4 regions of the Paenibacillus hunanensis genome follow, and region 1 is predicted to be linked to each of the others. Evidence: predicted binding sites of a transcription regulator. Region 1 holds the regulator's gene; each other region holds the start of a gene.
What was found. The regulator Rex, encoded in region 1, represses fermentation and respiration genes when NADH is low (regulators of the CRP and FNR family bind a similar motif). The targets are predictions, from matches to a motif close to TTGTGAAATATTTCACAA.
Positions count from the first base shown of each region.

Region 1 (8,159 bases):
TGATCGATAATGCGATCTTCTCGCCATCCGAGCTGCCTCAAACGGTAGTACATGCCTGAGCGTGATCGATATACAGCATAAATATACTTGCAGTGATCTGATTTAATTAACTCGATTAACTCGTCTTATCGATGGATTTACCCCTACACGCTGGTATAGCTGAGTGGATAAACGAATAGATAGGATAACAGGTGAGTCATAAACGAACAAAAAGTACAACGAATAGATACTATATTGAGAAAGGGGTTGCCCTGCATGTTTAGAACGATGATGAAATCGAAAATTCACCGCGCGACGGTAACCGAAGCTAACCTGAACTACGTAGGCAGTATCACCATCGACGAGGATCTGATGGATGCCGCAGACCTACTGGAAAATGAAAAGGTTCAGATCGTCAACAATAACAATGGCGCTCGTCTGGAAACGTACGTGATTACAGGTCCACGCGGTAGCGGTGTAATTTGCCTGAATGGAGCGGCGGCTCGCCTTGTACAGCCTGGCGATAATGTGATCATTATTTCTTATGCGGTATTGGATAATGCGGAAGCGAAGGAGCATCGTCCTACAGTTGTATTTGTAGACGATGCGAACAAAGCCGTTATGGAAGCACACAAGGAAGTTCACGCAACGATCGTGTAAGATATAGAAGAAAAAGGGAGTGCCAGTTCACCTAACTGGCACTCCCTTTTTTATTTGTTGCCAGCATGGAATAGCGAGCAGCGAATATTTTCCTGTATTTATATGGTCAAACCTTAAATCGCCCAATCAACCCATTCAAGCGCTCTGACAACTCCGCTAGATGATTCGCAGAGCTATTCACATGCTCCATGGCGGCTTGTTGCTCCTCAGCGCCTTCGGTCACCTGCTCGAAGCGGTGCGCCGACTGGCGGGTGATGCCTTCCATTTCATCGACAGAGGCAAGCATTTGCTGAGAAATCGCCGAGATTTCGGCAGATGATTCGGACACCTGATGAAGCTGCGTGGCGACTTCGCTCAGACGATCATGAATACGTTCAAATGACTGTCCGGCGTGCTGTACGACATCTTTACCCGTATGAGCCTCGGTTCGATTCGTCTCCATATGATGGTGTAGCTCGCTAATCTCGCGCTGCATCGCGGTTACAATCTCCGCAACGACCGACGCGGAGGACTGCGATTGTCCAGCCAGCTTTTGCACCTCGCCCGCGACGACGGAGAAGCCGCGTCCATGCTCACCCGCACGAGCTGCTTCAATCGAAGCATTCAGTGCAAGCAGGTGAGTCTGTCCAGCAATATCATTAATAAGTCGTAAAATATCCTCAATTCGATCAGAATGCTGCTGTAGCTGTCCGGTTGCTACAGCCATGCGATCGGAAGACTGCGTGATTGCTTCCATCTGCGCTACTGCCTGTCCGATCGATTGTTTTCCTTGAACGCTCTGTTCCAGCGTATCGCCTGAACGATCCGAGACGATGCTTACTGCTTCTGCAATGCGCTGCATGCCTGCGCTCACTTCGTTCATGCCATGCTGCATTTCGATCGCGTGAGCTGCCTGTGTCTGCGTATCGGCGGCTGTTTCGTTCACATGTCCAGCAATCGTACGACTTGTCGCTGCTGTCGTCTGTGATTGCTCGGAAAGTCCAAGCGCTGCCTGCTGTAGCTCCTGCGCGCTATCTCGAATACCTACGATTACGCGATTCGTATCGGTTACGAGTCTGCCAAAGGCTGTGGACAATTGCCCAATCTCATCCTTGCTCGTACTGTTAATGTGAATGGTCAGATCGCCTTCATTGACCCGATGGATGTCTTGCATTAGTCGCTTGAGTGGACGGATCAGATAACGAGCGAGCAGGTACACCAGCACAATACTCACCAGCAAAATAATAATTGAGACGATGATCGTCATCTGCTTGGACTTTTGCATCAGCTGGTAAATATCTGTCGCATCCAGATCAGCACCGAGCACACCGATCGTCTGTCCATCTGCATTTTTAATAGGAACAAAGGAAGTAATGATCGCGCCATATTGATCCTGACTCAGATCACCAACAGCAGGCTTGCCTGTATCCATTACCTGCTTCATTGCAGGATAAACAGTATCTTCAATTGTACCCAGCGGGGAAAAATCATCCTCAGCCACATCCTGCGGCGCACCATCTACAATATAGACGTATTGTTCTTTGCCATCCTGCTGAACCCGATTCAATGTGTAAATGTAGCGAAAGCCATTATCCTCTCGCAGTTTATTCAGTTGCTGCCGTAGCTCTGTATAATAGGAAGTCTCGCCACCTTCTCTGGCAGGAATCGCCGCATACTGCACCGGATCGATCAGCGCGCTAGCACGTAAGGCAACCTGCTCCGCTTGCTTGCCGATCGATTGAATAACAAGAGAATTAGAGGATTGATACACGGTCATTCCAACAATAGCAATTCCGATCACAATCAGGCTGGAGAAAAATAAAATCATTCTTGCGAGTAGACTATTCAATAGATTATCCCCTTCATGATGTACGCGCTTGATTAGGGTGTTATGTAGAGTGGTATAGTTCTTATTAATCAATGCATATAGGTATTTATACTTACTATAATCGAGACGGCTAAGCCTGTAAATCATTGCTTAGTTGCTTCGCATAATTTGATGAATATCGCATGGGGTTTACACAAAGCTACTGGAACAACCGTTCGATTTAAGGTATACTACAATTATTATAACGCCGAAGCAGGGTGATACTGTGCGAGCCGATTCGCGCCCGGTATCACCTTTTGTTATGGTTGATTTTCAAAACTGCTGTCTTCTGGTATGCTGATAGTTGACGATTTTACATCAGTGCAGAAGGGCTGCTGGGAAAGGATTTAGACATCCATGAAATTTGCTGTACTGGATTTTGAAACAACAGGGACCCAGGCTACGGATGATATCATTCAGGTGGGCCTTGCTATTATAGATCATGATATGACGGTGAGCGAAGTATATAGCTCAATGGTCAAGCCAAACGGAAAGATTCCGACATTCATTACCGGACTTACAGGCATTAGCAACGCAGATGTAGCGGATGCTCCTGAGCTTGATGATGTGATGCTGGACATGATTCCGCTGCTGGAGGATGCTGTGCTGGTCGGACATAATGTCGGCTTTGATCTCGGCTTTCTGCAACGCGCGCTGGATCGTACCGGCTATTTGCCGTTTACGGGCAGAGTGCTGGATACGATGGACTTGTTGCGTATTTTCTTCCCGAATTTGCCAAGCTACCAGCTCAGTATGGTGAGCAGCTCGCTTGGTTTTCAGCATGACCGTCCACACCAGGCAGATAGCGACGCGCTGGCAACAGCACATGTATTTTTAAAATGTCTGGAAGAGCTGGACGGATTGCCTTTAATTACGGTGCAGCGACTATCCGAGCTATTTGATAATCAGGATAGCGATCTGGGCTGGTATTTTGACGGGGTACGGATGCAGCGTGAGGCACAGCCTGCGCAGGATCTGGACAGTCATCGCTTTTATCGTCAGCTGGCGCTGAAGGTAGGCGACTGGATCGATATTCCGTCCGCAGCGGATGAGCGCGGCACTATGCCGCTTGAGGATACATCATTTGAGCAATTTATCGAGCAGGTGAAGGATAATCTGCGTAATCTGCTGCCAGACTATGAAGAGCGTACCGCGCAAAATCATATGTTTGACGAGGTCATTCAGGCGCTGACCGATGAGAAGCATTTGCTGATCGAGGCAGGAACAGGTACCGGCAAATCGCTTGGTTATTTATTACCTTCCATTTATCATAGTGTCAAAACGAATGAACGCGTGATGCTCAGCACGCATACGATCAATTTGCAGGAGCAGCTACGTGAGCGAGATGTACCGCTGTTAACAAAGGTGATTCCATTCGCTTTTCGAGCAGCGGTATTTAAAGGAAGACAGCATTATTTGTGTCTACGCAAATTTGAGCATAAAATAAATACAAAGGAATTTCAGAGTCCTAAAGAAGATGTGCTAATTGCAGCACAGATGATCGTCTGGCTGACCGCTACAGAAACCGGTGATGATGAGGAACTGAACATGGGTAACCGTGGTGGCGACTTCTGGGAAACGGTAGCAAGTGATACCGACTCCTGTCTGGGACGTGCGTGTCCGTGGTTCAAGCAGTGCTATTATCATCGTGCCAAGCATGAAGCAGGTGCAGCAGATGTGGTCATTACGAATCATTCCAAGCTGTTTACCGATATTAAGGCAGGGCATCAGCTGCTGCCAGGCTATGAACGACTAGTAATCGACGAGGCCCATCATCTGGAGGATGTGGCTGGTAAGCATCTGGGGATGCACATGAAATATTTCACATTGGTTCATCCACTGCTGCGTCTGTTCAAGGATAGCAAAAATGGACAGCTCGCTGTATTGCGTCAGCAGCTTGGCTCGTCGGGTAGTGAACGAGCGATGGAATGGGCGATTGCGATCGATAATCTGTATCCTGAGCTGGCAGATGTGAAGGAAGACTGGGACAAGCTGAACGAGCTGCTGTTTGCGCTTTTGCCGCAGCGCAGCGATGCTGGACCAGGGGAAGCCGCTCAGTTTACCTTACGATTGCTACCGGATAAAAAGCCGGAAGAATGGGCACAGATTACCGAGCTAGAGAATCGTATTCATATTGCGCTTAGCCAGATCATCCGTCAGGGTGAGCATATTATGGGTAAGATCAAGGATTCTGACGATATTGTGGATACCGATGGTCTGGTGACGGATGTAACAGGTCTATTTAAGGATCTGGGCGGTGTGCGCGACGATCTGCGTCATTTTGTGAAGCTGGACAGCACGGATACGGTATACTGGTATGAAGCGAATGCAAGCTATCGCAGCAAATCGCTACAGATGTACGCTGTACCGGTAGATGTGAGTGAGCAGCTCAAGGAGCACTTTTTCGATAAAAAGAAAAGTATTATTCTGACCTCAGCCACATTATCGATCGATAAAAACTTCCAGTATATGATCGAGCAGCTAGGACTTAAGGAAGCCGAGCAGCAGGGCAAGCTGAATACGGTCATGCTGGAATCGCCATTTAATTATCGTGAGCAATCGCTCGTGCTCATTCCGCGCGACTTTCCAACCTTGAAGGGAAGCGTCGGTGATGAGCATTTTGTATCAATGCTGGTGGAGTCACTGGCAGAGTCTGCACAGGCGACACGCGGACGAATGCTGGTGCTATTTACATCCTATCGGATGCTCAGGCAGGTGTATGAGCCGCTGAAGGAGAAATTATCTACTAGCGAGATTGCAGTTTTCGGTCAGGGAGTAGATGGTGGCAGTCGTACGAAGCTGACCCGCCGCTTTCAGGAGCATCCGGCATCGGTATTGCTCGGAACGAGTAGCTTCTGGGAAGGCGTCGATATTCCAGGTGAAGCATTGACCTGTCTTGCGATCGTAAGACTACCTTTCCAGCCGCCGAACCATCCGCTCGTTGAAGCGAAAAGCGAACGGCTCAAAAGGGAAAAGAAAAATCCATTCATGAAATTATCTGTGCCACAGGCAGTTATCCGATTCAAACAGGGCTTTGGGCGACTTGTCCGGACGGCAAATGATCGAGGGATCGTGCTTATTTATGATACGCGGGTAATTGAGGCCTATTACGGCAGACACTTCCTGTATTCTCTGCCAGGCCCCAAAATGGAGCATATGTACACCCGTCAAATGATTCCCCGTATTGCCGAATGGTTGAGTGACCGGCCACAGGAGACGGAAGCTGCAAATCAAGAGGGGGAGCAAGCATGAAATCCGAAAAAATATCTGAAGCCGTCGTGCGAAGATTACCTGTCTATCTAAGATATCTGAATGAGCTTCATGCCCGTGAGGTGCCGACAGTATCCTCTCAGGAGCTGGGACAAAAGCTGGATCTGAATCCAGCGCAAATCCGCAAGGATCTAGCCTATTTTGGCGATTTTGGACGTAAAGGTATCGGTTATGATGTATCGTATCTGATCGAGAAGATTCGTCATATTCTCAAGCTGGATCAGCAGATTAATGTGGCGCTGATCGGAGCAGGTAATCTGGGGCATGCCTTATCAAACTACAATGCCTATTTACAGGAGACGATGAAGATTGTCGCTGTATTCGATTCCTATGAGCCGAAGGTGGGCACGAAGATCAACACACTGACCGTCAAGCCGATGAGCGATCTGGCAGAGACGATTCAAGCGAAAGGTATCCGTGTCGGCATCATTACCGTACCGAATACAGAAGCACAGCATGTGGCGGATCAGCTGGTTGAAGCAGGTATTGAAGCGATTTTGAATTTTGCACCGATTATTTTGAGAACACCACCGCATGTGCGTGTGCATACAGCAGATTTTACAACCGATTTGCTCAGTCTGGCTTACTATCTTGAAGACGGAAAGGAATTAGAAGTCAATGAACAACTCTCCGAGTAAATGGATGATTAAAAACGGTATTTTTGCCGTTCTGAATGGACCGAAGCCTGTGCTGCACGGTCATATGGTGATTGAGGACGATCTGATTACTTATATTGGTGAAGAAGAGCCGCAGGTAGAAGAGGATGTAGTCGTTGTCGATGGACGTCATCAATTCTTCATTCCAGGTCTGGTCAACAGTCACGGTCATGCAGCGATGTCACTGCTGCGCGGCTATGGTGATGATCTGGCATTGCAGGTATGGCTGCAAGAGAAAATGTGGCCGATGGAAGCCAAATTCACAAGTGACGATGTATACATCGGAACAGCACTGTCTGTACTGGAAATGCTCAAAGGCGGTACAACGACATTCCTCGATATGTATGATCGTTCGGAGCGTGTCGCTGAGGTTGTTGAGCAATCCGGTATGAGAGCTGTGCTGATGCGTGGTGTTATCGGTCTGTGCTCGGAGGAAGAGCAAACCGAGAAGCTGAATCAGGCGACTCAATTCGTACGTGATTGGCATGGTAAGGCAGATGGACGTATTACGACAATGATGTCTCCACATGCGCCGTATACGTGCCCGCCACAATTTATCGAACGCTTTGTACAGGCAGCACATGATCTGGATGTGCCGCTGCATACACATATGTCCGAGACGATCGCTGAGGTGGAGCAAAATGTACGTGACTACGGTTTGCGTCCAGTTGCTCATCTGGAAAAGCTGGGCGTGTTCACACGTCCAACGCTGCTTGCGCATGCGGTTCATTTGAATGATGAGGAAATTGAAGTGCTAGCGAAGCACAAAGCGACCATTTCCCACAATCCAGGTAGTAACCTCAAGCTGGCAAGCGGTGTAGCACGAGTGCCGGATCTGCTGAAAGCAGGAATCGTTGTATCCCTCGGAACGGATGGCCCGGCAAGCAATAACAACCTGGATATGTTCGAAGAAATGCGTCTGGCTGCCCTGATTCATAAAGGTGTATCTGGTGATCCAACAGCCGTACCTGCAACAGAGGCGCTGCGTATGGGTACAGAATATGGTGCCAAATCGGTATTCCTCGATAACACAGGCAGCTTTGAAGTGGGTATGAAAGCCGATATCACATCGCTGAATATCGATCAGCCACATTTCCTGCCATTCACAGACTTTATTTCCCATACTGTGTACTCTGCAAGCGCTAAGGATGTACTGCATGTATGGGTAGATGGCAAACAGGTAATCAAGGATGGCGTATCGCTGACGCTGGACGAGGAGAAAATCCGTCGTGAAGCGCAGTCGGCCTTTGAAGGCTTGCTCACACGCTGACTTGCAACAGATTAGAAAGGATGGCGTGTCTTGCGAAATTTGGGAACAGGCAAATGGATTGCGATCATTATCACGATTCTCGGACTGATCGTGCTCGGCGTGAATCAGTTCTACGTTCATGTAATGGCCAAGCCGTGGAGCCAGGAGCAGACTGCTCTTGAGATCGCCCAGCAAAATGCCAAGTTGACATCGGTCACACATAGCTACAAGTCGGTGTGGAACGATACTTCCATTTACTGGGTCATTCAAGGTAGTAATGAGCAAAATCAAAATGTAATGGTCTGGGTGAAGTTCAACACTGACGGTACTCCAGCTACAGGCATTAATGCGGTGCATACGGAGCAGACAGCAGGTACAATCACCGAGCAACGGGCAGGAGAGCTATTGCAAAAGGATCTTCCCGGCGCTGAGGTTGTACGCTCAATCCCGGGCTCGTATAACGGCAAATATGCCTGGCAGGTATTTGCCAAGTCAGGCG
Region 1 covers NZ_CP139194.1:2,321,473-2,329,631, forward strand. Annotated here, with positions in the region: gene panC (pantoate--beta-alanine ligase) at 1-59, shown strand, start outside; gene panD (aspartate 1-decarboxylase) at 256-639, shown strand; gene SK066_RS09515 (methyl-accepting chemotaxis protein) at 746-2,467, opposite strand; gene dinG (ATP-dependent DNA helicase DinG) at 2,843-5,737, shown strand; gene SK066_RS09525 (redox-sensing transcriptional repressor Rex) at 5,734-6,393, shown strand; gene SK066_RS09530 (amidohydrolase) at 6,374-7,681, shown strand; gene SK066_RS09535 (cell wall elongation regulator TseB-like domain-containing protein) at 7,712-8,159, shown strand, end outside.

Region 2 (8,159 bases), 2.6 Mb from region 1:
GCCCATTGTGAAGAAGTGGTGAGCCCATGTGAAGAAGGAGACGAACGCGATGATCATCATCGCAAATACCATCGAGGTGTAACCGAACAGCTTTTTGCGTGAGAACACGCTGACGACTTCGGAGAAAATACCGAACGCCGGCAAGATAACGATATATACCTCTGGGTGACCCCACATCCATATCAAGTTGATATACATCATCGGATTACCGCCACCGTCAAGGGTGAAGAAGTGTCCTCCTCCGAAACGGTCGAGGAACAGCAGTGCCAGTGTAACTGTCAAAATTGGGAATGCAAAAATGATGATTACACAAGTTGCAAATACCGACCATGTGAACATCGGCATTTTCATCATTGTCATGCCTGGTGCACGCATTTTAATGATCGTTACAAGGAAGTTGATACCTGTTGCCAGGGAACCAATACCGGAAATCTGGATACCCCAGATATAGAAGTTTTGTCCTGGTCCAGGGTTAAATTGTAGCTCGGACAGCGGTGGATAGCTCAGCCAGCCCGCATCCGGCGAACCGCCGATAACGAAGGACAGGTTGAACAGCATTGCGCCCAGGAAGAACAGCCAGAAGCTGAGGGAGTTCAAATAAGGGAACGCAACGTCACGCGCACCGATCTGTAGCGGTACAACAACGTTAAACAAACCGAACATAAATGGCATCGCCATAAACAGGATCATAACAACACCGTGTGTCGTAAATACCTGATTATAGTGTTCTGGATGCAGGAACTCAAAGTTCGGAATTGCCAACTGAGTCCGCATCATGAGCGCATCGACGCCGCCGCGGAACATCATAATGATCGCAGCCAGAATGTACATGATACCGATTTTTTTGTGGTCAACCGTAGTCAACCAGTTGCGCCAGAGCCATTTCCACTTTTTGAAATAGGTCAATCCGGCAACGATGGCAATGGTTACTAATCCAATGGATACGTCTGCACCATAGATCAACGGATCGCCAGTAACAAAAAACTCGGATGCAAACTGTTTAAGATTTTCAAGCATCGTTGAGCTCCTTTCACTTTCTTGGTCCATGCACAGCATCATGCTGGCATGTATGGTGGCATTGCATGAATACCATTTGAATACAGCACGAATGTCGGGAGAAGCTCTCCCGACTCGATTCATACTTACAACGTGGATGTATGCGGCGCATACCATCCCTACGACAGAAACTCAACCGATTTACTTGCCGTCCATTTGTGTTTCAGGCGTAGTGTGTACCGGTTGACGACTTTCAGACAAACCGCCAGGCAGATATTGTGTCACCAGTTGTTGGAACAAATTCTCCGGGAATGCCGAAAAATACTGCTTGTCCGCTGTACCTGGGATCGCAAGCGACTGATACGTATCCATCGTCATCGGCTGGGATTCGGTTTTCACCTTGTTTACCCATGCTTCATAATCGGATTCAGTCACTGCATTCACATCAAAGTTCATCGCACCAAAGTGCTCACCACTAAAGTTAGCACCGGAGCCGTAGTACTTGCCTGTATGATCTGCCTGCAAATACAGGTTCATCGCCATACCAGACATGGTATAAATCTGTCCACCAAGCTGAGGAATCCAGAAGGAGTTCATCGGAGCATCGGAAGTCAGTTCGAAGCGAATAGGTCGGTCTTCAGGAATAGTCAGTGTATTCACAGCTGCAATTCCTTCCTCCGGATAGAAAAATGCCCATTTCCAGTCCATCGAAACGGCTTGAATAACAACAGGCTGTTTGTCAGACTTAATGGCCACGGAAGGCTCGAGTGCGTACGTATAACGTACAGTCACGATACCGAGCACAGCAATAACGACGATCGGAATACCCCACCAGATAGACTCCAGCACATTGCTGTGGTTGAAATCTGGATCGTACTTAGCCTTTCTGCCCGGCTTGTCACGGTATCTCCATACAATAACAAAGGTCAGTATGGTTGTCGGTACGATAACGATCGCTGTCAGAATCGTAGAAATGATAATGACATCGCGTTGTCCTTCTGCAATCGGTCCTTTCGGGTTAAGAACAGCATAGTTGCTAGAACCAGCAAACAACGCCCAAACCGTCAGAGCCAGCGACAACACCGTCACAACCAGAACAACCCAGAACATAAGGCGCGAACCTGGTTTTTTGCTCATCTTGATCCCCTTTCTCACTTAACGCTCATGACGTTCATAATGTTGAAACCACACATTCCTATGTTAACACTAAGTGTCCTTTTTGCGTATCCATAGAAGGTGTAAATTTCAGTTTTTTTTGGCTTGTTAACAAATCTGTCAATTTATTAGCAGGCAGAAGTGAATGTTTTCACATTATTTAAAGATTAACATATTTTTACTTCGTAAAAAAGCCCCTTTAAGAATTATTCTTAAAGGAGCCTTAATTTTAAAATGCTCGCTGTCTAGCTGTCTTTACCCCCATTGGAATGGCAAACGGCTAGCAGACGATCATCCTAATCGTCCTTAATCCCATCCTTACCTTCATCGCTGCGTGCCTGCATCGAGCCAAGCCATTTGGCGAGCGAATAAATGAAGGCAAAGGCAGCTAAACAGCCTACACCGATCATCAGTCCAAGGTTGTTGTCGTTAAATGGTTGCAGATTCAGCACGATCAGCAGAATCCCTGCCGCGCAGCACAGCCATGCGACTACAGTCAGCATTTTACTCAGTCCATATGTGTTTTGTGCCGAGTTATTACCACTCGGGCCTCTAGATTTGGTAGCCACGAAGTCCACTCCCCTTTCCCGGATAGTCGTATTGCTGTGATGTCTACCTGAATCATTCCATCGATTGGTCTGGCGTACCAGGCAGAAGTACTATACGACTTATTACCACAAAAGGAAGCTTTTGATTCGCTACGTCACATTTATATTTTATAGCGCGCTGCTTCAATAGAAAGAGTACGGAAATTAGCGCGTCTCCATCCAGTTGTTACGGATAACATTTTGATACCAGTAGAAGCTTTCCTTCGGCGTACGTACCTGTGTGCGGAAATCGACATGAATCAGTCCAAAGCGCATCCGGTAGCCCTCTGCCCATTCAAAATTGTCCATCAGCGACCACGCCATGTATCCTTTTAAATGGATACCATCATTGATAACGCGATGCACCTGAGCGATATGCTGCTGTAAGTAGCTGATACGCATGGAGTCATTCACAATGCCATTTTCTGGCCCATCGTTAATGCAAGCGCCGTTTTCCGTAATATAAATATCGATATTGCCGTATTTTTGCAGGTAATGGATCACGTCGTATAAACCAACCGAATCGATCGGCCAGCCGATATCGGTTTTGAACAGTCCCATATCGATCGGCTCGCTGTGCAGATAGCCTGCTTCTGGATTGTAGCGATTCACTGTCGGATGATAGTAATTGATTCCGATCAGATCAATCGGCTGCTGAATGATCTCCATATCGCCCTCCTGCACAGGTGGTGTAGCTCCAGCTTGCTGGAACCAGTTGTACAGTGATGCTGGATAGCTTCCTTTATACACTGGATCAAGGAACCAGTCTGCATACACTTCAATATTACGATTGCAGGCAGCGCGATCCTCTGCACTCTTGCTGTAAGGAACTGCCCATGCCACATTCGGTGCAATTCCGATCTGTCCATCTACCGGACTGATCTCACGGAATAGCTTAACCGCATGTCCATGCGCAACGAGCAGATTGTGACCTACATTCAGCGCAATTTGCAAATCGGTATTCCCCGGCGCATGCTTGCCTTCCAGATTCGATAAAAACGCAATACACCACGGCTCATTGAACGTAAGCCAGAACTTGATTTTACCTGTAAATTCACGGAACATGACCTCCGCATATTTAACAAAGGCATCGATTGTGCGCCGATTCTCCCAACCGCCTACATCCTGTAGCGCCTGTGGTAGATCCCAGTGATACAGCGTACAAAACGGCTCAATCCCTGCCTCCAGCAGCTTATCGACAAAACGATGATAAAAGTCGATCCCTTCCCGATTGATCTCCCCATCTCCATCTGGAATAATCCGCGGCCATGCAATCGAAAACCGATACGTATCAATACCGAGTTCCTTCATTAGAGCAATATCCTCTTCATACCGATGATAGCTGTCTGTAGCAATATTCCCATTATGCCCATCAAACACCTTGCCCGGTGTATGAGCAAACGTATCCCATATCGACAGCCCACGCCCGCCTTCCTGATAAGCGCCCTCAATCTGATACGAAGCTGTAGCTGCACCCCAGCGGAAATCCTTCGGGAATTGGAAAATAGTCATGTGGTAGTACCTCCTGAAAAGTATGTAGTTTGTGAATTTTGTGGCATAGTAGTGTGTACGCTTACATCATAGTTTATCTTGTGGTGGGGCGGTAGGCTGTAACTTATGTTTCTGGGTGCGGAAAATTAAGAAGTTGATATGGTATATGAAATATTATGCTGGGCTTAGGGATATCCACTCCGGCAAGGAATAAGGGGACGGACTCAGGTGGAGCCGCGGGAATCTACTGGATTAAGAGTTAATTGTAGATTCCCGCCCCTCCAAAATCGTCCTTTCCCCTTATTTCCTTTCCTCCGTTCTGTGCTTGGCGTGACATACTGTGCTCTTGATTAAAATATAAATTTAGACTCTCTCATCAAAAATTATTCACTTCGAAAAGTCTGAATTCGTACTTTTCTATATCGACTTATTGGTTATGCATTATCTGCTATGTATATAAAACTTAAGCCTTCAGATCTTGCATTCAAATCTTTAATTCCATAGTCTGTCCAATAAGAAAGCCAAAGTAGGCTATACATCAGCACTCGTATGAACGTAACCTTACGCAACGGAGGGAAGGAAATAAGGGGAAAGGACGACTTTTGAGCGCAGGAGTTCACATTTCACTCCATCTCCCAAGTCCCTTCCTGCGTGAGACGGGAGTCCGTCCCCTTATTCCTTTCCGGAGTGCTTGATGCTCTACACCGAAAGATTTTTACTCATAACAGCTGATTAAAATTATGTATTCAAACAATCCATACTTAGCAACAAAAGAAAAAGGAACGCTACTATGCGCTCCCTTTTCCTAATACTTAATTCTGCTTAACTTCATAATTACATAACCACATATTATACTCGTTCAACTCTCAACTACATCTGGGTAATTCCCGGGAAATATTATTTTTTATTCGTTCCCCACAGCTCGACTGTATTTTTGATCAGTTCGCTGTAGCTTGCTTCCATCTTCTTCATTTCGTCCGTGCTCAGCTCAGAAACCATTTGATCGTAGATGCTGTCGAATTGGTCTGGTTTTGCCAGAATCGCTTCTGGGATGCGTTTGCGGACGATATCCTGGGATTTTTGATAGGCTACATTGTAGCTTGGGTCATCTGGGGATGGCAGATTGTAGGCTGCGCCCCATGCTTTAACCGGGAATTCGTCTTTGGATGGGAACAGGTCTTTCCATGTCGTTGCTCCGTATGCCTTGAGCGCATCTTTTTCTGGTTGACTGTAGCTTGCCAGGATTTGCTCAGGGAAGTTAGTTGTATAGTAGTTACCTGTCGAATCCTTCACACTATCTCCGTAGTGAACAGAGAAGTTGTACATGCCGATACCGGATTCTTTAGTGAAGTTCGTATTGTCATTGATTTTACGTTCCTGAACATCTGCTGGAATGACACGCTTGCCATCCTTCACTTCATAGTGCTTGCCTTCGATCCCCCAGTTGTTCAGCACCTGTGCTTCATCGGAAGCCATCCAGTCCAGGAACTTGATGATGCGAATCGGGTCTTTGGCAGATGTCGTAATACCGATACCATAGCCAACTGGTGGGCCGATATCCTGGAAGGAACGATCCTTCGTCGAATCATCCAGCTGTAATGGATAATGTCCGTATGTGCGCTCTGACATGCCCGATGTTTTCAGCGAATTTTCTGCCTGCTGATAGTCCCAATCCTGATCGATCAGACCCAGCACACGACCGCTGGCGATTTTGGACAGATACTGGTCATTTTTCTGTGTAAAGGTTTCTGGATCCAGCAGACCTTCATTATACATATGGTTCAACCAGCGGAAATATTCTTTTTCCTCTGGACGCTTGTAGTGCAGCTGTGCTTCATATGTTTCTGGATTAATGTAGAATTCGCCGTCATCCGGTGCACCTGTCGCAAGGAATGCCGGGTTCGTTACTGTAATCATAATTTTCCAATCATCTGCGTTCAATGTGAGCGGGATCGTTGGTTGTCCATTGATCGTTGGATGCTTCTCTTTGTACTCTTTCAGTACGTTTTCGAAGTCTTTTACCGTTTTGATCTTTGGATAGCCGAGTTCTTTCATTACCTGATGCTGTACTTCGAAGCCGCCACCAGCATCGAATTTTGCTTCGCCTACGCCTGCATTCGTTGGAATGACGTAGATGGACGGATCGTCTTTGCTGTATTGGAGACGGGACAGATCGTTACCGTATACTTTTTTGATATTAGGACCATATTTGTTGATCAGATCGGTCAGGTCGATCAATGCCCCCGCTTCAACTAGCTTGGTAATCGAACCTTTTGGGAAAATGGTATCTGGATACTCGCCGGAAGCGGTCATCAAGGCGATTTTCTGTGTACCACCGCCGCTCACATCGTACTCGGCATTAATCGTCACATTGGTCGCCTTCGTGATCGCTTGACCTACGTCATCCTTCATATTGTTCCAGGTCGGACTTGCATCCGAGCCGAAGAAGGAAATCGTAATCGGTGTAGATACGTCCGATGTTTCCGTTTGTGTTGGATCACTGCTGCCTCCGCAGGCGGTTGCTGTTGCAAGCGAGACAACCGACAATGGGATCATGATGCGTTTTAACCATTTACCAGCCATTCAAAAGCCCCCTTTGATTTCAGTGGTTGCACTCCATCTCTATATGCTAAGGCGACATAGGCGTCGCCACATAGCTGTTGATTACGATGATACTTTTTTCAAATCTACTTGGATTAGGATACGGCTCAGCTGAATGCGTCCAACCGATTTATGCTTTGACAGCACCCAGTGTCATCCCACTTACAAAATACTTCTGCAAGAATGGATACACAATGAGGATTGGCACGGTAACGACGATTGTGATCGCCATCCGAATCGATTCTGGCGAAATGCTTGCCATTTGCTTGGCCATATCATTCGCATTGACCGCACCGCTTTGCTGTGTACTCTGCTGTAGCACCTTCATCAGCTCATACTGCAACGTTGTCCATTGCGGCGAGCTTGCATTGTACAGATACGTATCAAACCAGGCATTCCATTGACCGACCGCCAGGAACAAAGCAATTGTTGCCAGTACGGGCTTACAAAGCGGTAAAATGACACGCCAGTAGATCGTAAAGTCATTCGCTCCATCCAGCTTCGCTGACTCCTGCAATGCATACGGTAGACCATCGATAAAGGAGCGGATGATAAACACATTGAATGCGCTCACAACACCTGGCAGCACGTACACCCAGAAGCTGTTGATCATGCCGAGATCACGAATCAGCAGGAATGTTGGAACCAGACCAGCAGTGACATACATCGTCAGCGCCAGAAATACCGAGATAAAGCGACGTGCCTGAAAATCGACCCGGCTCAGCGTGAATGCCAGCATCGATGCACTCAGCAGACCGAGCAGCGTACCCACGATGGTACGAAGAACCGAGATTTGCGCTCCTTGAAGCAGTCCCTGATATTGAAAGATAACGGAATAGTTTTCCAGTGTAAAGGCACGCGGGATAATATGAATGCCACCTCGTACCGTATCGGAGGACTCATTGAGTGAAATCGCCAGTACGTTCAAGAACGGATAAAGCGTAACGATCAGCACCAGCGACATCAGAATCGTATTGCACACATCGAATATTTTATCGCCTCGTGTCGCATTGAAGGCTTTGTTAGCCGCCATACGTGATCTCCCCTTTCAAATGAATCGTTGGTGCAGCAAGCCTGTGCCCACTATGACGAGCGGAGAAGACTTGCTACACATGTATCTGTAGGCTACATAATACTTTCCTTGGTTGTTTTCTTGAAAATGCCATTCGCCGTGAAGAGCAGAACAATACTGATCACCGAGTTAAATATACTGATCGCTGTACCATACGAGTATCGGTTCATCTCCAGCCCGTATTTCAGTGCGTACAGATCAAGCACCTGTGAATAATCGGTCACAAGGTTGTTGCCGAGCAAGAACTGCTTTTCAAA
Region 2 covers NZ_CP139194.1:4,897,854-4,906,012, forward strand. Annotated here, with positions in the region: gene SK066_RS19840 (cbb3-type cytochrome c oxidase subunit I) at 1-1,017, opposite strand, end outside; gene qoxA (cytochrome aa3 quinol oxidase subunit II) at 1,198-2,133, opposite strand; gene SK066_RS19850 (hypothetical protein) at 2,448-2,720, opposite strand; gene SK066_RS19855 (GH1 family beta-glucosidase) at 2,904-4,250, opposite strand; gene SK066_RS19860 (ABC transporter substrate-binding protein) at 5,127-6,812, opposite strand; gene SK066_RS19865 (carbohydrate ABC transporter permease) at 6,961-7,863, opposite strand; gene SK066_RS19870 (ABC transporter permease) at 7,956-8,159, opposite strand, start outside.
Region 2: a site for Rex is predicted at 2,291-2,308, ahead of qoxA (cytochrome aa3 quinol oxidase subunit II). Genes of this name have one in related genera too.

Region 3 (8,159 bases), 1.6 Mb from region 1:
TTTACCTATTAGATACGCATAATGTATTCATATCTTCAAGCTGGCGTGAGACTTATTATTTATAGTATTCAATAAAAGCCAGTTACATGATTAATCATTGCTATACACTCAGCACCCAATCGCATACACTGAAGCTGTAAGATATTTTGCTTCGCAAAAATCACTTTTCATTAAACATCGTGTTAGGAGAACGCTAACACTGAAGTTAAAGTTAACTTTAAGAGGTGAGAATATTGACGTACTCGATCAGCGAAGTGGAAACTATAGTCGGACTGAATGCTTCTACGCTACGGTATTATGAAAAAGAAGGCTTGCTGCCTGCGGTTTCTCGTAATGAAAGTGGACGACGCGTGTATTCAGATGAACAAATGAACTGGCTCAAATTCGTTATTGCACTCAAAAGCACAGGCATGACACTAGATGAGATCAAAACGTATGTAGATATGATCTTTCAAGGCGATGAAACCTTACTCGATCGCCGTAACTTCCTTGAACAGCACAAAAAGCGAATCGAACTTCAAATGACCGAAACGCTCTCCCATATGCAGCGTATCATTCAGAAAATCACCTACTATGATACCGTGATGCTCAAAACGGATTACCTTGATCTAGATTAATTACTTCACTGCTCACGATAGGGATCTTATACTTTTTTCTCCTTTTACTTCTCACACTGACAACACCAAACTTTTATCTCCCCTTTACGTCAATTTAAGTTTGATTTAAGCCAGCTCGGTTATGATAGCTATGCAACAACTCATTATGAATGCATAGCAAAGAGAGGTATCCATATGAAACGCACGACCATTAATCACCATGCTCGCAAGGGCAAAAGGATGATCAGTACACTGCTGCTTGGCATCGCAATCAGCAGTCTGTTGCTCGGAGAGCAAGCCAACGCACAGGCAGCCGTTAAAACGTCCACTGGCTCTTCTGTTGTCCGGCAACAGCAGGACCCGTTCTTGAGTACAGTTGGCGCCGATTCAGATGAGGATGTCTATGATGACCTGTACGAGGGTGGTAGCCTGGCAGACACTGCCCGCCGCAACAACAAAAACCCGCAGGCGGTTATCGACCTGCAGGTTGCACAAATGAACGAGCTGCTTACGCAGCGACTGATTGACGGAAGTATCACGCCTGATACATACCGGGCGCAAAAGGAAGAGCTGACCGAGCTGATCACCAAAAGCGTATACGGACAGCATCCTTATAACCTGTAGGCTACAGCCAGTACGTCATTAAAATGTCATCCACATATCGTCCATGAATATAAAATTGTTCCTGAAGCCGTCCATTTTCGACGAATCCGTATTTGTCGTAAAAGTGGACGGCTTCTGTATTGGTCGACAGCACCCGTAGCGTTAGCTTACGAATATGTCGTGTACGCGCATGCTCACATAATGCATCCAGCAGCCGTCTGGCAATGCCCTGACGACGATAATCCGGATGCACCGCGATATGAATATCATACACATGCTGGCTAACGGTAAACGATTGCGGATAACCAAAGCCAACATATCCACATACCTGATCTCCATGCACAGCCAGGAGCTGACTGCCAGGCGGACAAGCCTGCAAATATTGACGGCGAGATGAGCAGTAAAAGACCGACGGTGTATTCAAATGATTCCACACAAGCTGATCCAGCTGCATCAGCTGACGAGCATCCTTCATTGTAGAGGGGCGAATGATCGTTTCAGAAGTCAATGGGATCGACATGACAGGACTCCTTTCGGAAAAAGCAGCGGTCTGGGCTATGCCCATCCAATCAGGCAATGGTCAAGCATATAGACGCTGGCATGAAATGTACATCACCAACGTCTTAGCGCTATTGTTCGCCTGTATGGCTTATTATAGCACTGCTCACTCCATACTTAACATCGAGGAGTCAAAGTTTTACACTGCACCGCGTCCGTTTTACAAAATCTCCGGCTATCCTCCCTTATTCGCTTCACTACCGTCAGTAAGCCTATGTTCCCTGCTATAGTTTAACGATTTATCAACCTACTATCCTACTGCCATACTTCTCTGCTGCCTCTACCCTTAATTAATCTTACTGCCGTTGCTGTAGCTGCGCCCCATGCCGCTGCGCTGCACTGTGTACCATATAAAACAGCAACGACAGAATGGCAGCCGCGACTGCCACCCATGTCACTGGCATCAATCCACCCCGATCATAAAACACACCCATTACATATGGCCCGATGACACGACCGACTGCACCAATCCCACCTGCAACACCGAGATAAAATGGCGCATACGCACCTGTGCGTTCCGATACAAAGGACGGAATCGCTGGCGAGATGAGCATTTCACCAAACGTTGTCAGCACCATCGCAATAACAAAGGCTGGATACCCCGGATACGTTAAAATGACAATGTACCCGAGCAAATAAAAGACAGCACTTGCTGTCATCTGCGCCTGTGCGGTGCGCGCAAATAGTCGCCGTACCAGATTCACAAATGGCTGTCCGGCAAAGATCAGTACACCATTTAGCGTCCAGAGCAGACTGTAATAGCTAATCAGCAGACCAGAGCTGACGATATGCGGCGATACGCCTGTATTCCAGATCGAATTGCCCAGCCATAGAAACATTGTTGCAATCCCCATAAACAAGTACACACGCACCTGCCGTAGCAGCCAGCCTGTTCGTTCGCCCGGCGCAGACTTGGGGCGTCCCGGATTATTATCATCGATTTGAGACGGATCGGCTGTCCCGATCTTACCCAGGTACACAAAGAAAAAGATCGCAAATCCAACGCAGCTGATCCCATTAATGACAAATGATAAATAATACGAAATATCCGCCAGCACGCCACACAATGCCGTCCCCAGCGCAACCCCGATATTATTCGCTACATACACGATATTAAATAGCTCTCCCCGCCGATCCGCAAACCGGAAGCCGATAAACGCCTGAATCGCTGGCATCGACATAGAGTTGAACAATCCGATAAACACCATTGCCCCCATGAATAATGGAAAATGGCTGCTAACGGCTGGTAATGTGAACAAGAATGCCCCATTTAACAGCAGCGAGCCTACGATCAGACGCCGTACACCCAATCGATGATAGAGCGCGCCACCTAATAGCTGCCCAATAATACCACCAAGTGATTGTAAGAGCACCACCAGCCCGGCATCCTGCATCGGACGCCCTAGCTCCTGATAAACGAATAATGTGACGAGTGGCCACATCAAAGACCCGCCTGCTGCGTTGAGCAGACTGGCGAGTAGAAAGACTTGAATTTCCCGTGGATATGTTTTGAGCCAGCGCATGATGAATTCCTTTCCCTAGGTAGACCTGCTAATCGCAAGCATGCCTCTATGCTGTATAATCAACTGCAAGTGCTGCCATTAACCCGGCAGACATATGTATTCATGTTCAAAATGATCGATCAAACACATAGCTTCTAGTATGCTTCATGGCAGTTATAATGGGCAAGCATATCCTTTGCCGCTTTACACGGATAAGGAGCTGAATAGGCAAGGTACACCGTATCCTTTTTCGAGCTGGAATAACGATGTATGTGGTTAAGTGCAGACTCCTGCCAAATCGCGAAATCATATAACAATGTGGAAGACAATAGTAAGCGATCCGTTGCCCTATTTCACCATTAAAAACGCACCTGTTTATGCTGGAATCGAAGATGGAAGAATCTACTGCAAATTTTTTAGTTATTTTAAATTCAGTTATGTTTCAATCGGTCGGCGCCCGTTTAACAATAAGTAACGGCATTTGGCGAGAGTGATGTCCCCTTCATTCTCACCCTCTGTCATATCATGGACCACTCCCGGAATCCGCCATATCACGGTTTCGTTCCCCCGAACCGCGACATGGCGGATTTCATTTTGTCTATTTTCAGCTTAATTCCTGTCGCTATCGTATACATAATTCAATCCATCATATAGATAAACAAATGACCCGCCAGCAGGCAGGTCATTTTTAGTCTATTTTGTACAAATAGCTCATGTGTATATTCGGATCATTCGTGTACGTTAGGATCATAAGATGTCCATATCTTTTAACGATGTCCTTGCTGTAGCGCCAGAATGCTATTGAGCAAATGAATTTTACGGATTGGCTTCGTGATCACCGTCTCGAAGGTATCGCGGAATTCGCCCTCGACCTTTTCACCCAGCGGAGCAAGCAGGAATAGCTGCTGCTTCTGAATCTTCGTCCGCTCGCGTATCCAGCGCTCGCGATCCAGCATATCCAGATCGACCAGCACCAGATCATAATCATGATGATACAGCTCATCAAAGAAACGCTCATCCATATCATCTGCAATCGTTACATGCGCGCCCCATTCCACCAGCATGTCATGAATCAATCCACGACAGATCGCATTGTGCTCCAGCAACAAAATTCGCAAATCATGCAGCACATTGTCCTTAAATGGAATCGATGGTAGATCGGTATACCGTTCAAATTCCAGCGTAATACTAACCGAGGTACCCACACCATCCAGACTTTCCGCTTGAATCGTGCCACCCATCAGCTCAGTGAGCTGCTTACAGATCGCCAGTCCAAGCCCGGTGCCCTGGTGCATATGCTCGCTCTGCTCATGCATTTGCTCATACATTTTGAAAATATCGTTCAGACGCTCCGGTGGAATACCGATGCCTGTATCTTCTACAGATACCTTTACCGTTAATCGGTCGAGATCATCATTCGGCAACATAAATAGCGATACACTAATATCGCCTTTTTCCGTAAATTTGATCGCATTTTGCAGCAGATTCATAATGATCTGACGCACCTTGAGCGCATCGCCGATCACGAATAGCGGAATATCTGAATGTACATTCAAATGCACCTGCACACCTTTTTCAAAGGCGCGTGGTGCCAGCGCATACGTCAAATCCTCCATCGTGTTGATCAGATCAAACGGGTCGCGTGCAAGCTTCATTTTCCCTGCTTCAATCTTGCCAATATCGAGCAAATTGTTCACAAGTGCCATCAGCGATTCACTGCTCGTATGCAGCACATGAAGATAGCCCTGCTGCTCCTCATCCAGACTCGTATTGCGTAGCAGCTCGCTCATGGACAAAATTCCATTCATCGGTGTACGAATCTCATGGCTCAGCATGGCGATGAAGCGCGACTTATTCTCAGCAGACTGCTCCGCCTGCTGGCGTGCCTGCTGTTCGCTGGCAAGCTGCTGCTGAAGCTGCCGTAGCTCCTGCTCCATCTCGTTTTGTTTTTGGATCATTTCATTCCACTTATATTCATTCAACTTTTCCATACTGCACCTCTTGATTCGTTCTGCGACACATCAATCCATTTATTACCCGATCATCATATTTTGAAACGAGACTGAATACTGGGAGGTGGCTGTCTGGTTTCGTCTATTTTACAAGCTATTGCTTCTGCTTCTGCTTCTGCTTCTGCTTCTGCTTCTGCTTCTGCTTCTAAGTGTAGATTTAGATATGATCACATAGCAATGCTTATGATATGTAATCCGTGCTACAACTAGTATTCCCCAATTTAGCTACAAAAAAAGCACCTTGCGCTGAATATTAGTAGATGTGAGTCGTCTAATATCTCAGTAGAAGGTGCTTTGGTATTTAGTATTTAGTATTCAGCATTTGGTACCCAGCATTTAGTGTTCAGTGTTTACTATGTGGTACTCAGTACATTCAACATGTAGATGATACGATTCCAACCTACAGCACCTTCCCTAGTCCTGCACATGCTCCCTTCCATTTATGAAAGAGGAGTTATGGAAGAGGAACTATAGTTTTCGCTCACACATGCGCCTGCTCGCTATGCTGAAGCGGCAGTGCTACAGCAGCGCCTGTTCCTGGCTGTACAGCAGGTTCTGGCTGCGTTGTATGATTCGTGTGATCTGCTGGTGAAGCTGGAGCCGTTCCTGCTCTCATAGGACGAATATACGCTGTAAAATAAGCACAGGCGACGAACAATGCACCACCTGTCAGATTACCAAGCCATACCGGAACAAAGTTCATCGCGTACTGTCCCCATGAATAGTATCCAGCGAAGATCGCAGCCGGGATCAGGAACATATTCGCTACAACGTGCTGGAATCCGATAGCGACGAACGCCATCGTTGGGAACCAGATGCCTAGCACTTTGCCGCTAATATTGTCCGCACTGTAGGATAACCAGACTGCCAGCGCTACAAGCCAGTTACAGCCAATACCGGATATAAACATTTGCAGAAAGCTTCCCTCCAGCTTATGCCCTGCCATCTCGACCGTCTTCGCAAGATAAGGCCCCGTCTCTGTCATTCCAACCACATGTCCAAAGAAATAAGCAACGAATAACGCGCCCAGTAGGTTCGCGATCGTGATCGCAAACAGATTACGTACCACCTCCAGCGTACGAATACGCCCCGCCATGCGCGCCAGCGGCACTGCCATCATATTGCCCGTTAGTAGCTCTCCCCCAGCAACAAGCACGAGAATCAGACCTACCGGGAATAACGAAGCGCCCACAAAATTAGCAAAGCTCCCCCATTCCTCCGGCATACTAGCAATCACCCGAATATCCAGCAAGAAACCAAGCGCAATAAATGCACCTGCCAAAAAACCCAGCACCAGCATCTGCGTCCAGCTAGAGCGCGCCTTGGTCACACCTGTATCAATGGTGTTGAGCGCGATCTGCTGCGGTTTGTAATAAGCCATAATGAAGGTTCTCTCCTTTGAGGAATTCATTGCTGGATGAAGGAGACCTAGACAGAAGCATGCTTGTCTTCGATATCTATCGATACAGCAGGAATTCACTTTATTTTCGCCTGTAATCAGCGGTTATTTGCATATTTCAATTTTAATAGATTGACTTTGTGAAAAAAGTAACAAATATCACGTTGAGAGGGTGAAGGAGGGAATTATTTTAAATATTTGAATTTTCATTTTTAATATTCGGATGTGAAGTGTGGTTATAGCTGTGGGAAAATGAAATTATTATATTTCTAGAAATTAAAGACTAACTTTGCAAAAAATATGATCATTTAATGCTCAACTTCTGATGATAGACATCAAAAATTCGAATAATGGAGGTACTATCCTATGGCTGTTTCAGCAATTATTTTAGATCCACAGAATGAATTTGAACAACTGTTCACGATTCCAGTCGCTGGACAGCGTTCATTCGAAACGTATTGGCTTCCTGCTATTGAATCTATACATACAGAGTGGATTATTAACATTCAATACGGAATTGATCTGACAAAAACAGAGGCTGATTGCTTCATCCATGAGTTAGATGTATTACTAAGCTGGGTGGATGAACATATAAAAGATGATGTACGAGAACAAATGCTATCGAGAATCCATCTTCTACAAACCAATCTACCAAAGGCATTTCAACGCGAAGATGCTATTGTATTTATTGGTTAACTTCCTTTCTGCTCAGCTAATAAAGTATAGTAGGACACATTTCTTTATTTCACCAAAAAAGACACATGAGCTCCAAAAAAATAAAAAGCCTACTTGCATCCAAACCGCAAGTAGGCTTTCGTTTATATCAAACATTCTGAACACATATGTCTATCTTCATCCAGCATGTGTAACGTGGATTCAAGTACAGCAACTTCGTCATCGCAACCTGATCTAGTTCTTTCACTTCTATTTCCTGTACAGCAATTGCCATCTTTAAAACTCCAATTCATCTACCTCAAAACTCATCTACACCCGAACGTTACGTCCCTTACGCGTTCACAGGCTCCTTCACAGCCACTGGAGGCAATGCTTGCAGACCTACGCTATTCAGGTAGTTCCACGGTTTGTTATAGTGCGGCTGGAAGAAGAAGTCGACAAAGGCGAGCTGATCGACGGTCATGCCAGCTTGAATGAATACCGAGATCGTATTGATCGACTGGGTCAGGTCAGCGTGCGACATGATCTGGGCTCCCAGAATGCGGCGGCTTGTTTTCTCGTAGACGACCTTCAAGGTTACTTTCTCATGCGTAGGCATAAACTCTGGACGATAGTTATCCTCGATTGTCGATGCTTCTACATCCAGTCCAGCCAGACGCGCAGCAGTTTCGGTCATACCGGTTGCCGCGATATTGTCTTCGTAGATTTTGATACCGGATGTGCCCTGTGTGCCCATATATTCAGTAGTTGGCTGCACCAGATTGCGTGCGACCAGTGTACCCATACGAACTGCATTCGTTGCGAGTGGGATATA
Region 3 covers NZ_CP139194.1:752,600-760,758, reverse strand. Annotated here, with positions in the region: gene SK066_RS02990 (MerR family transcriptional regulator) at 234-617, shown strand; gene SK066_RS02985 (hypothetical protein) at 792-1,220, shown strand; gene SK066_RS02980 (GNAT family N-acetyltransferase) at 1,222-1,719, opposite strand; gene SK066_RS02975 (MFS transporter) at 2,054-3,280, opposite strand; gene SK066_RS02970 (ATP-binding response regulator) at 4,027-5,250, opposite strand; gene SK066_RS02965 (formate/nitrite transporter family protein) at 5,753-6,652, opposite strand; gene SK066_RS02960 (hypothetical protein) at 7,037-7,366, shown strand; gene SK066_RS02955 (FAD-dependent oxidoreductase) at 7,677-8,159, opposite strand, start outside.
Region 3: a site for Rex is predicted at 6,809-6,826, ahead of SK066_RS02965 (formate/nitrite transporter family protein). Genes of this name have one in related genera too.

Region 4 (8,159 bases), 380 kb from region 1:
ACTGAGAAGCAGGCTTACCATGAAGCAATACCTGTCCGCTTGCTGGCTCGTAGGCGCCTTGAATGAGCTTGAGTAATGTAGATTTACCAGCACCACTTGGCCCGATAATCGCAATCTTTTTCCCTTGCTCAATCGTTAGATTCAGATTACGCAGGGCAGGCTCATGTTGACCCGGATACGTGTATTGTACCTGTTGCATTTGAATGGATGATGGAGATCGCGCTGATATTGAAGCTATAGATTGGACTTGCTGGATCGACTCTATAGCAGATGGAGACGTAACGCTATTGCTCCGCATTGCTGGCATGGCTGATCCTTCATTCCACTCATCATTCAACTTGTCTAATCGTGCTACTGATTCACCGTATGACGGAATACGCTGAATCGCATCGGTCATCGGTAAAAAGGCTTCGGTAAGCGGCAGCATCACGAGTACGCAGGCAGCCAGCAATGTTGCCTCCATGCTGCGACTTGCCACCTGTCCGGTTGCCCAGACTGCCGTTTGTGCAACGATGAGGCCAACGACCGTTTGTAGTACGAGGGCAGTATACCGTTTATGTCGACTCAGCTTACGCTCATAATGAGCTGCATCACGTTCTTGTTCGGCGTAGCGCTCGGCAAATTCATGCTGTCGGCCGCTAATGAGTAGATCACCCAGCCCCATCACACTATCTGTAAGCTGGCTGTATAGCTTCGCTTGCTTCTGCTTGAGCTGCTGTTGCCATTTACGACTGATGTATAAGGAGCCAAAAGGAACAACGGCTACCAGTACCAATACATAGAGCGCGATCATACCTGCAAAGACGGGATCAAACCAGCCTAACAAACCAATCAGCACACCATAAACGATCAATGCCGCTATGGCTGGGAAAATGGTGCGTACATACACATTTTGCAGTGATTCCAGATCGTCGGACATAACGCCGAGCAAGTCTCCTGTACGATATTGACCGCGTAATCGCAGCGCATGCGGCTCCAACTGATCATACAGGCGTACACGCATAGCAGATAGCACACGTAATACCGCACTGTGAGCGAGCAGACGCTCCACATAACGCAGTACGGAACGAGCAATACCGAATGTGCGCACGCCTACGATCGGTACATATAGCATCAGTATATTTTCTGGACGTAATGAAGCTTTTGAGATCAGATATCCCGACGTGAACGTAAGCATGGATGCACATAGTAATGTAAGTGCTGCGAGCGCGATAATGCCAGCGAAGCGCAGGCTATTTTGTTTGATATACGGAATAATCCAGCCGCTACGACTCATGCGCTCCCCTCCCATTGTTCATTCATCCAGCTACAATACAAGCCACCCTGCTGCAATAATCCTGCATGCGTGCCTTGCTCTACGATCCGTCCTTGATCCATCACGATAATCCAATCCATATCGGTCATCCAGTGCAGTCGATGCGTAGCGAGTAAGACGAGCTTATTCGCAAATAAAGGCAACATCGTCTGCTTCAGCTCATACTCGGTTTCGATATCCAGATGTGCAGTTGGCTCATCCAGTAAAAGTACATGTCGTTGCCCAAGCAAGGCTCGTGCGAGAGCAACGCGTTGCTCCTGTCCACCACTCAGCATGCGTCCACCTTCACCGACCTGCTCGTTCAGACCCTGTGGTAACGATTGAAGCAGCTTACCCAGACCTGCACGCTGCATGGCTTCAAGCACTTCTATGTCTGTCGCCTGCGGTTCATATAGCGCAATATTATCGCGTAATGTACCGCTGAATAGATACGGATGCTGCGGAATATAGGCTGCTCCTGTACGCCAGCTTGTATAATGCAGCGCTCCTCCATATCCCTGTGTATGATGCCAGCTAGCTGTACCTTCATGGGGGACAAGAAAGCCTGCCAGCAGATCGATCAGTGTTGACTTGCCTGCTCCACTTGCACCGATAATGCCAATTTTGCCATAGCCCTGCCAGGTGAAGGATACATTTGATAATGCGGTGTATTGATCCTTTAAAACAGGTAAAGTACCGGATTGGATTGTATTAGCTGATTGATGGGTAGCTTGTACAGCTTGCTCTGGAAGATGCTGTTCATGAAGAGGCGCTTTATTTGCTGAAATAGAAGGCTCTGATCGATGTGTAGCCCGTGTTAAGCTCATATCTGAGTCCTGTCCATAGTGGATCGATACACCTTGAATGATTAGTGTGCTTGCCTCATTCCATAGGGTAGCGTCTGATGACGCATCCCTTATGATAGTAGTCGATTCACTGCATGTGGCAGGATGCTCAAGCGACTGCCCCGGTATCGGTTGCTGCATAATACGCTGAATTTCCTCGCCTGCCTCCTTACCATCCATCGTTGCATGATAATCAGCACCTAATGAACGAATCGGCACGAAAAATTCAGGTGCCAGAATCAGAATCGTCAATGCTGGCTCCAGCAGCATTTCACCATGTACAAGTCTCAAACCGAGACTTACAGCTACAAATGCAACCGAGAGCATCGTGAAGAAATCGAGTGCAAATGAAGACAGAAAGGCTACACGCATCGAACCGATCGTTGCTTTGCGATATTGTTCGCTTGTACGCCCGATTGTCGCTGCATGCGCGCGACTGCGACCGAGAAAGCGAAGTGTCTCCAGCCCGCGTAACGAATCAACAAAATGATTCGATAATACGCGATAGGTTGCCCATTGCCGATCCATTTGCTTTTGTGCTGCCAGTCCAAGCAGGATCATAAACGCAATAAGAATTGGAAATACCAGTCCTAAAATGATTGCCGACAGCCAGTCTAACCGAAGCACATACAATCCGATTAAAAGCGGCGTTAGCCCATTGGACAGCATCCGTGGAAGGATCAGCTCCAAATACGTGCGATATTTACCAATGCCTTCACGTACGAGTGTGACCAGATTGCCTGTCCCCTGTCCCATCGCATATCGTGGGCCAAGCGCAAATAGCTTATCAATTAGCGCCCTCCGTAGCTGCTGTCCCGTTCGCTCGGCAAAATCATAAGCGAGCTTTTGCAGCAGCATGGACAAGAGCTGACGAGCAATCAGCGCACATCCAAAACCACCGATATGACCGAGCTGGCTTTGAATCGTATCACCGGAAAACAATCCACTTACCGCCTGCGCCAGCCACACCGATTGCATCACAATCACAATCGTCTGTACGATCGTCAGCGCAGCGGTTATGACCATCACCGGTCTGATGCCCGCTAGCTTCCATAAATCCTTGCCCATACCGCTCCAGCTCCCTTTATATTTTTACTTTATCTGTTTGATCTTCACTTGATATAGCACTTTATTTCTTGTGATATATCTTCATTCATGTGGTACGTCGTTATAGCTACATTGCGTATAGACAAGTCATTGGTTAGGGTTCCATCCATTGATCTACTGGCATGAAAATTGCCCATTTTCCAATCCTTCAACGGTTATCGATACGTTACAATTTGCCAGCCCACCTACTTACAATCCCATCTCTAACTGCCTAGTATTCCAGATGTGTCTTTTCATTCAGACGCTTGTGGAATACAAAATAACTCCAGATCTGATAACCAAGTACGAATGGCAATAGCGTTAGCGCCACAATCGTCATGACTTTGAGTGAATATGGCCCAGAAGCAGCATTGTATACCGTCAGATCGTACGCTGCTCCAAGTGAACTCACCATCACGCGTGGGAACAGAGCAACAAATATACCCGAGATCGCCAGCGCAATCAGTCCACCTGTCATGCCAAAAGCCCAGCCTTCACGACGTTTGGAAATAAAATAGCCTGCCAGTACGAATAACACCACGCCTACCGCTGCCATCGCGATTAATACCGCTCCACGCACACGGAATGCATCTGTATATACCGCTGTCAGTACAGCCGTTAGCACGAATAACACCGCCAGCGGAATCATCAGCTTATGTGCCAGTGCATGAGCACGCTCACGCAGCTGTCCCGTTGTGCGTAATGCAGAGAACATTAATCCATGCAGCAGACAGAGCACGACCGTTGTTAAGCCAGCAACGAGCGAATACGGATTGATCACATCGAAGAAGCCCGCGTACATCTGCATGTCGCTATCAATCGGTAGTCCTTTGAGCATTGTTGCAAAGGCAACCCCGAATAAGAGCGGCGGCAGCAGACTTCCGAGGAAAATGCACCAATCCCATACCGCTGTCCATGTCCGATGGCCGACTTTACCACGGAATTCAAAGGCGACCCCACGCGCGATCAGTGCCAGTAGTAGCACGACAAATGGAATGTAAAATCCGCTAAACAGCGTAGCATACCAGTTTGGAAAAGCCGCAAACATGGCACCGCCCGCAGTCAGCAACCACACCTCATTACCATCCCAGAATGGGCCAATCGAATTGATCAGCAGTCGCTTCTCCCCATCTGTGCGTGCCACCAGGCGCGTGGACATGCCTACACCAAAGTCAAAGCCTTCCAAAAAGAAGAAGCCGACAAACAGCACAGCGATTAATACAAACCAGAGCTCATTAAGAGACAGCATGCTTCAATTCCTCCATTTCGAATGGATCATTCCCGTGATGATCATGATGGGTTTGCTCATCTCGTGGCCCTTTTTTGATCACCTTCACGAATAGGTACACCATTACCGCACCAAGCACTGAATAGATGAGCGTAAATGTAATGATCGAAAATAATACCGAGCCAGCCGATACGTTCGGCGATATACTATCCGCTGTGGTCATCAAGCCAAATACTGACCACGGCTGACGTCCAACCTCCGTCATTAACCAGCCTGTCGTATTAGAGATGAACGGCAATGCAATTGCATACGTCATCGCCCACAGATACCAGCGTGGCATGCTGTCCATTTTGCGACGCGCCAGCATCAATGCTCCATACAGCGATAGCAGGATCAATAATCCACCACCTGCAACCATAAAGCGGAAGCTCCAAAAGGTCGTTTTCACCGGAGGAATATAATCGCCAGCTCCATATTTTTGCTCATATTGTGCCTGTAGCTCATTCATACCGGTAACAGAGCCGGTGAATTGTCCATAGGATAGATAGCTTAATAATCCGTTGAGTGGAAAATTCACTTCATAGCTATTGCTCCGACTGTCCGTATCGATACCACCAAATAACATCCATGGTGCCTTTTCCGGTGTCGTTTGCCAGATACCCTCAGCGGCTGCCATCTTCATCGGCTGTGTTTGCACCAGATATTGCGCTTGATCGTGACCGCTAAAAGCAACGATCAGCGATGAGATCACTCCCACGATGATGCTGATTTTGAACGATTTACGGAACAACTGTACATCCTTACGGCGCAGCAACTTATACGCGCTCACCCCTGCCATAAGAAATGCACCGGTCAAATACGCACCAAACACGGTATGCGGGAATTCCACCAGCAGCTGTCCATTGGTGAGCAGCGCCAGAAAATCATTCATTTCCGCACGTCCATTGTTCATCTGGAAGCCGACTGGATGCTGCATAAATGAATTGGCTGCTAGAATCCATAGCGCCGACAGCATCGTTCCAAGGGCGACGAGCCATATACACGCCAGATGTACCTTTTTGGATAAACGTTCCCAGCCGAAAATCCATAGTCCAATAAAGGTCGATTCCATAAAGAAAGCAAGCAATGCTTCTACCGCTAGCGGAGCGCCGAACACGTCTCCGACAAAGCGTGAATAGTTCGACCAGTTCATCCCAAACTGGAACTCTTGTAAAATCCCGGTTACTACCCCAACGGCAAAGTTAATCAAAAACAGCTTCCCCCAAAACTTTGTCAATACCTTGTACTCTTCATTCTTCGTGATCACATACATCGTTTCCAGTAAGGCTACGAGCAGTACAAGACCGATCGATACCGGAACGAAGAAAAAGTGAAACACCGTTGTAAGCGCATATTGAATGCGTGACAACATAATAACATCCATACGAATACGTCCTTTCTCCCCTAAATTATTGAGTAAGCTATCTGGTTTGCGGTCCCAAGCATGAATCCTGTATGTATACTGCCGCCCTCCAAAATCTATTCCTAGTTTCGCAAAAATGTTACTCGCCGATTGTGATTTTTATCACTAAATATATCTAAAAATCAAACAAAAAGTGACAAAAAGTGATTGAAGTCACAAATTTACCGTTGGAGAGCGTTTGCAGGTATTTTAGCTAAGAAACCGAACATGATCGAGCATCCAATAAATGGTTAAATCTCTGCTACGATGGCGAGAGGTTTTCAGAGTATAATGAGAGGTGTAATGGGTATGGAGGTTTTATTTTATAATGTATACATATATAGGATGGAACAGGTAAACTAGAGCAGCTACGGCAAATTGAGGTTGCTTATCGCAGAAAAACTATTGCTCATTATAGCTGTGGTATAGACCGCCAGACTGCCTTTTTACACAGCCAATCTATTTGCAATGAGCCATTACTTTTAGTCAAAGGACAGGGGTGTGATTGTACATATGGTTGAATTCTTTACAGGCATGTCGCCGATGCTTCAGGCTTTTCTTGCTACTCTGTTTACATGGGGAATGACAGCAGTGGGAGCAGCATTAGTATTCACATCAAAAAAGCTGAATCAGAAGGTATTCGATAGTATGCTCGGCTTTGCCGGAGGTGTGATGATCGCCGCCAGCTTCTGGTCGCTGATCGCGCCTGCACTGGAAATGGCAGAGCAAAACAGCTCGCTCCCCGGCTGGATTCCAGCAGCGATCGGCTTTATGCTGGGTGGGTTGTTTCTGTGGACAGCGGATAAAGTGATTCCCCACCTCCATCCTACACTGCATCCGACGACTGACGGACATGCGCCAGAGGGTATGGGGACGCGTAACCGACGTCGTAGCACCCTGCTCGTCTTTGCGATTACACTACATAATATTCCGGAAGGCTTAGCAGTTGGCGTCGCCTTCGGTGCAGTCGCCAATGGCACCTCCGGTCAATCCCTAGCCGCAGCTATCGCGCTGGCTATCGGTATCGGCATTCAAAACTTCCCTGAGGGACTCGCCGTATCGATGCCTTTGCGTGGCGAAGGCATGAGCCGTCGTAAAGCCTTTTTCTACGGTCAGCTATCCGGTATGGTCGAACCGATCGCCGCCGTGATCGGGGTTCTCGCTGTTACACTTGTTACCCCGTTATTACCTTACGCCCTCTGCTTTGCCGCTGGTGCTATGATCTTCGTCGTTGCCGAAGAAGTCATTCCAGGCTCTCAGGAAAACGGTAATAAAGACCTCGCTTCTATGAGCCTGATGATCGGATTTACCGTGATGATGGTATTGGACGTGGCGTTGGGATAAGACGAGTATATGGAATTGTAGTTTAGTTTGATTACAATTTAAACGTATCAGTATCAGTATCAGTATCAGTATCAGTATCAGTATCAAATTATGTATGTTTTAGCGCGGTAGTGAATCAGAATTAACTATAGTATGCTGTTTTAAATGTACGAAGATATATTTTACTGGCGGTGTATGTAAACATCGGTTGTAGGAGATGCACCACTACGGGAAGGAATAAGGGGACGGGCTCCCGTATCGCACAGGAATCTACGGAGTAGGAGGGAATGTAGATTCCCGTGCTCAAAAGTCGCCCTTTCCCCTTATTTCCTTCCCTTCGTTACCTGCGTTTCGCATACATATGAGTTGTATTACATGATTTAGCTCATATATGATTTAACTCATACCCATGCACTGTTTAGTAAATAGCGTATAGATAAGATGAATAGCCTTCGATGTCGCCAAATGAATATGCGAGATCGAAGGCTATTTATTTTTTGTGTATGTTTATGAGGCTCAAGTCATGTATAGAATTCATCATGAGCTATTTTAAGAGCAACGTAAGTAAATTCATTGCTCTACTTTATACTACTCTAGCATAAGATCCTATAACAAAGAAAATTCAAACTACAGCAAATGTCCTAAAAGTTAGAACAGACGTGCAATATAACTCATTATTGCAAAAAGCACGCAATCGGAGGAAATAAGATAAATAGATCACTTAAGATATTGGTGATTTCCTAACATGGGATTCAATCAAAAATGATTCTAGCTCAGCAAAATATCCTGTTGCTTTGAAGCCTAATCTTACTGCTTTCAAACCCAGGAATCTCCCCTTACTTCTACTCTGTATATTCTTAGGATTCTATCAAATCACAGTCGCTTATTCCTTAACAGAGGTGGTGTATGTTATCAAGCATATAAACGCCAAACAAATCCCAA
Region 4 covers NZ_CP139194.1:2,706,202-2,714,360, reverse strand. Annotated here, with positions in the region: gene cydC (thiol reductant ABC exporter subunit CydC) at 1-1,276, opposite strand, end outside; gene cydD (thiol reductant ABC exporter subunit CydD) at 1,273-3,207, opposite strand; gene cydB (cytochrome d ubiquinol oxidase subunit II) at 3,458-4,474, opposite strand; gene SK066_RS11020 (cytochrome ubiquinol oxidase subunit I) at 4,461-5,876, opposite strand; gene SK066_RS11015 (ZIP family metal transporter) at 6,408-7,238, shown strand.
Region 4: a site for Rex is predicted at 6,006-6,023, ahead of SK066_RS11020 (cytochrome ubiquinol oxidase subunit I). Genes of this name have one in related genera too.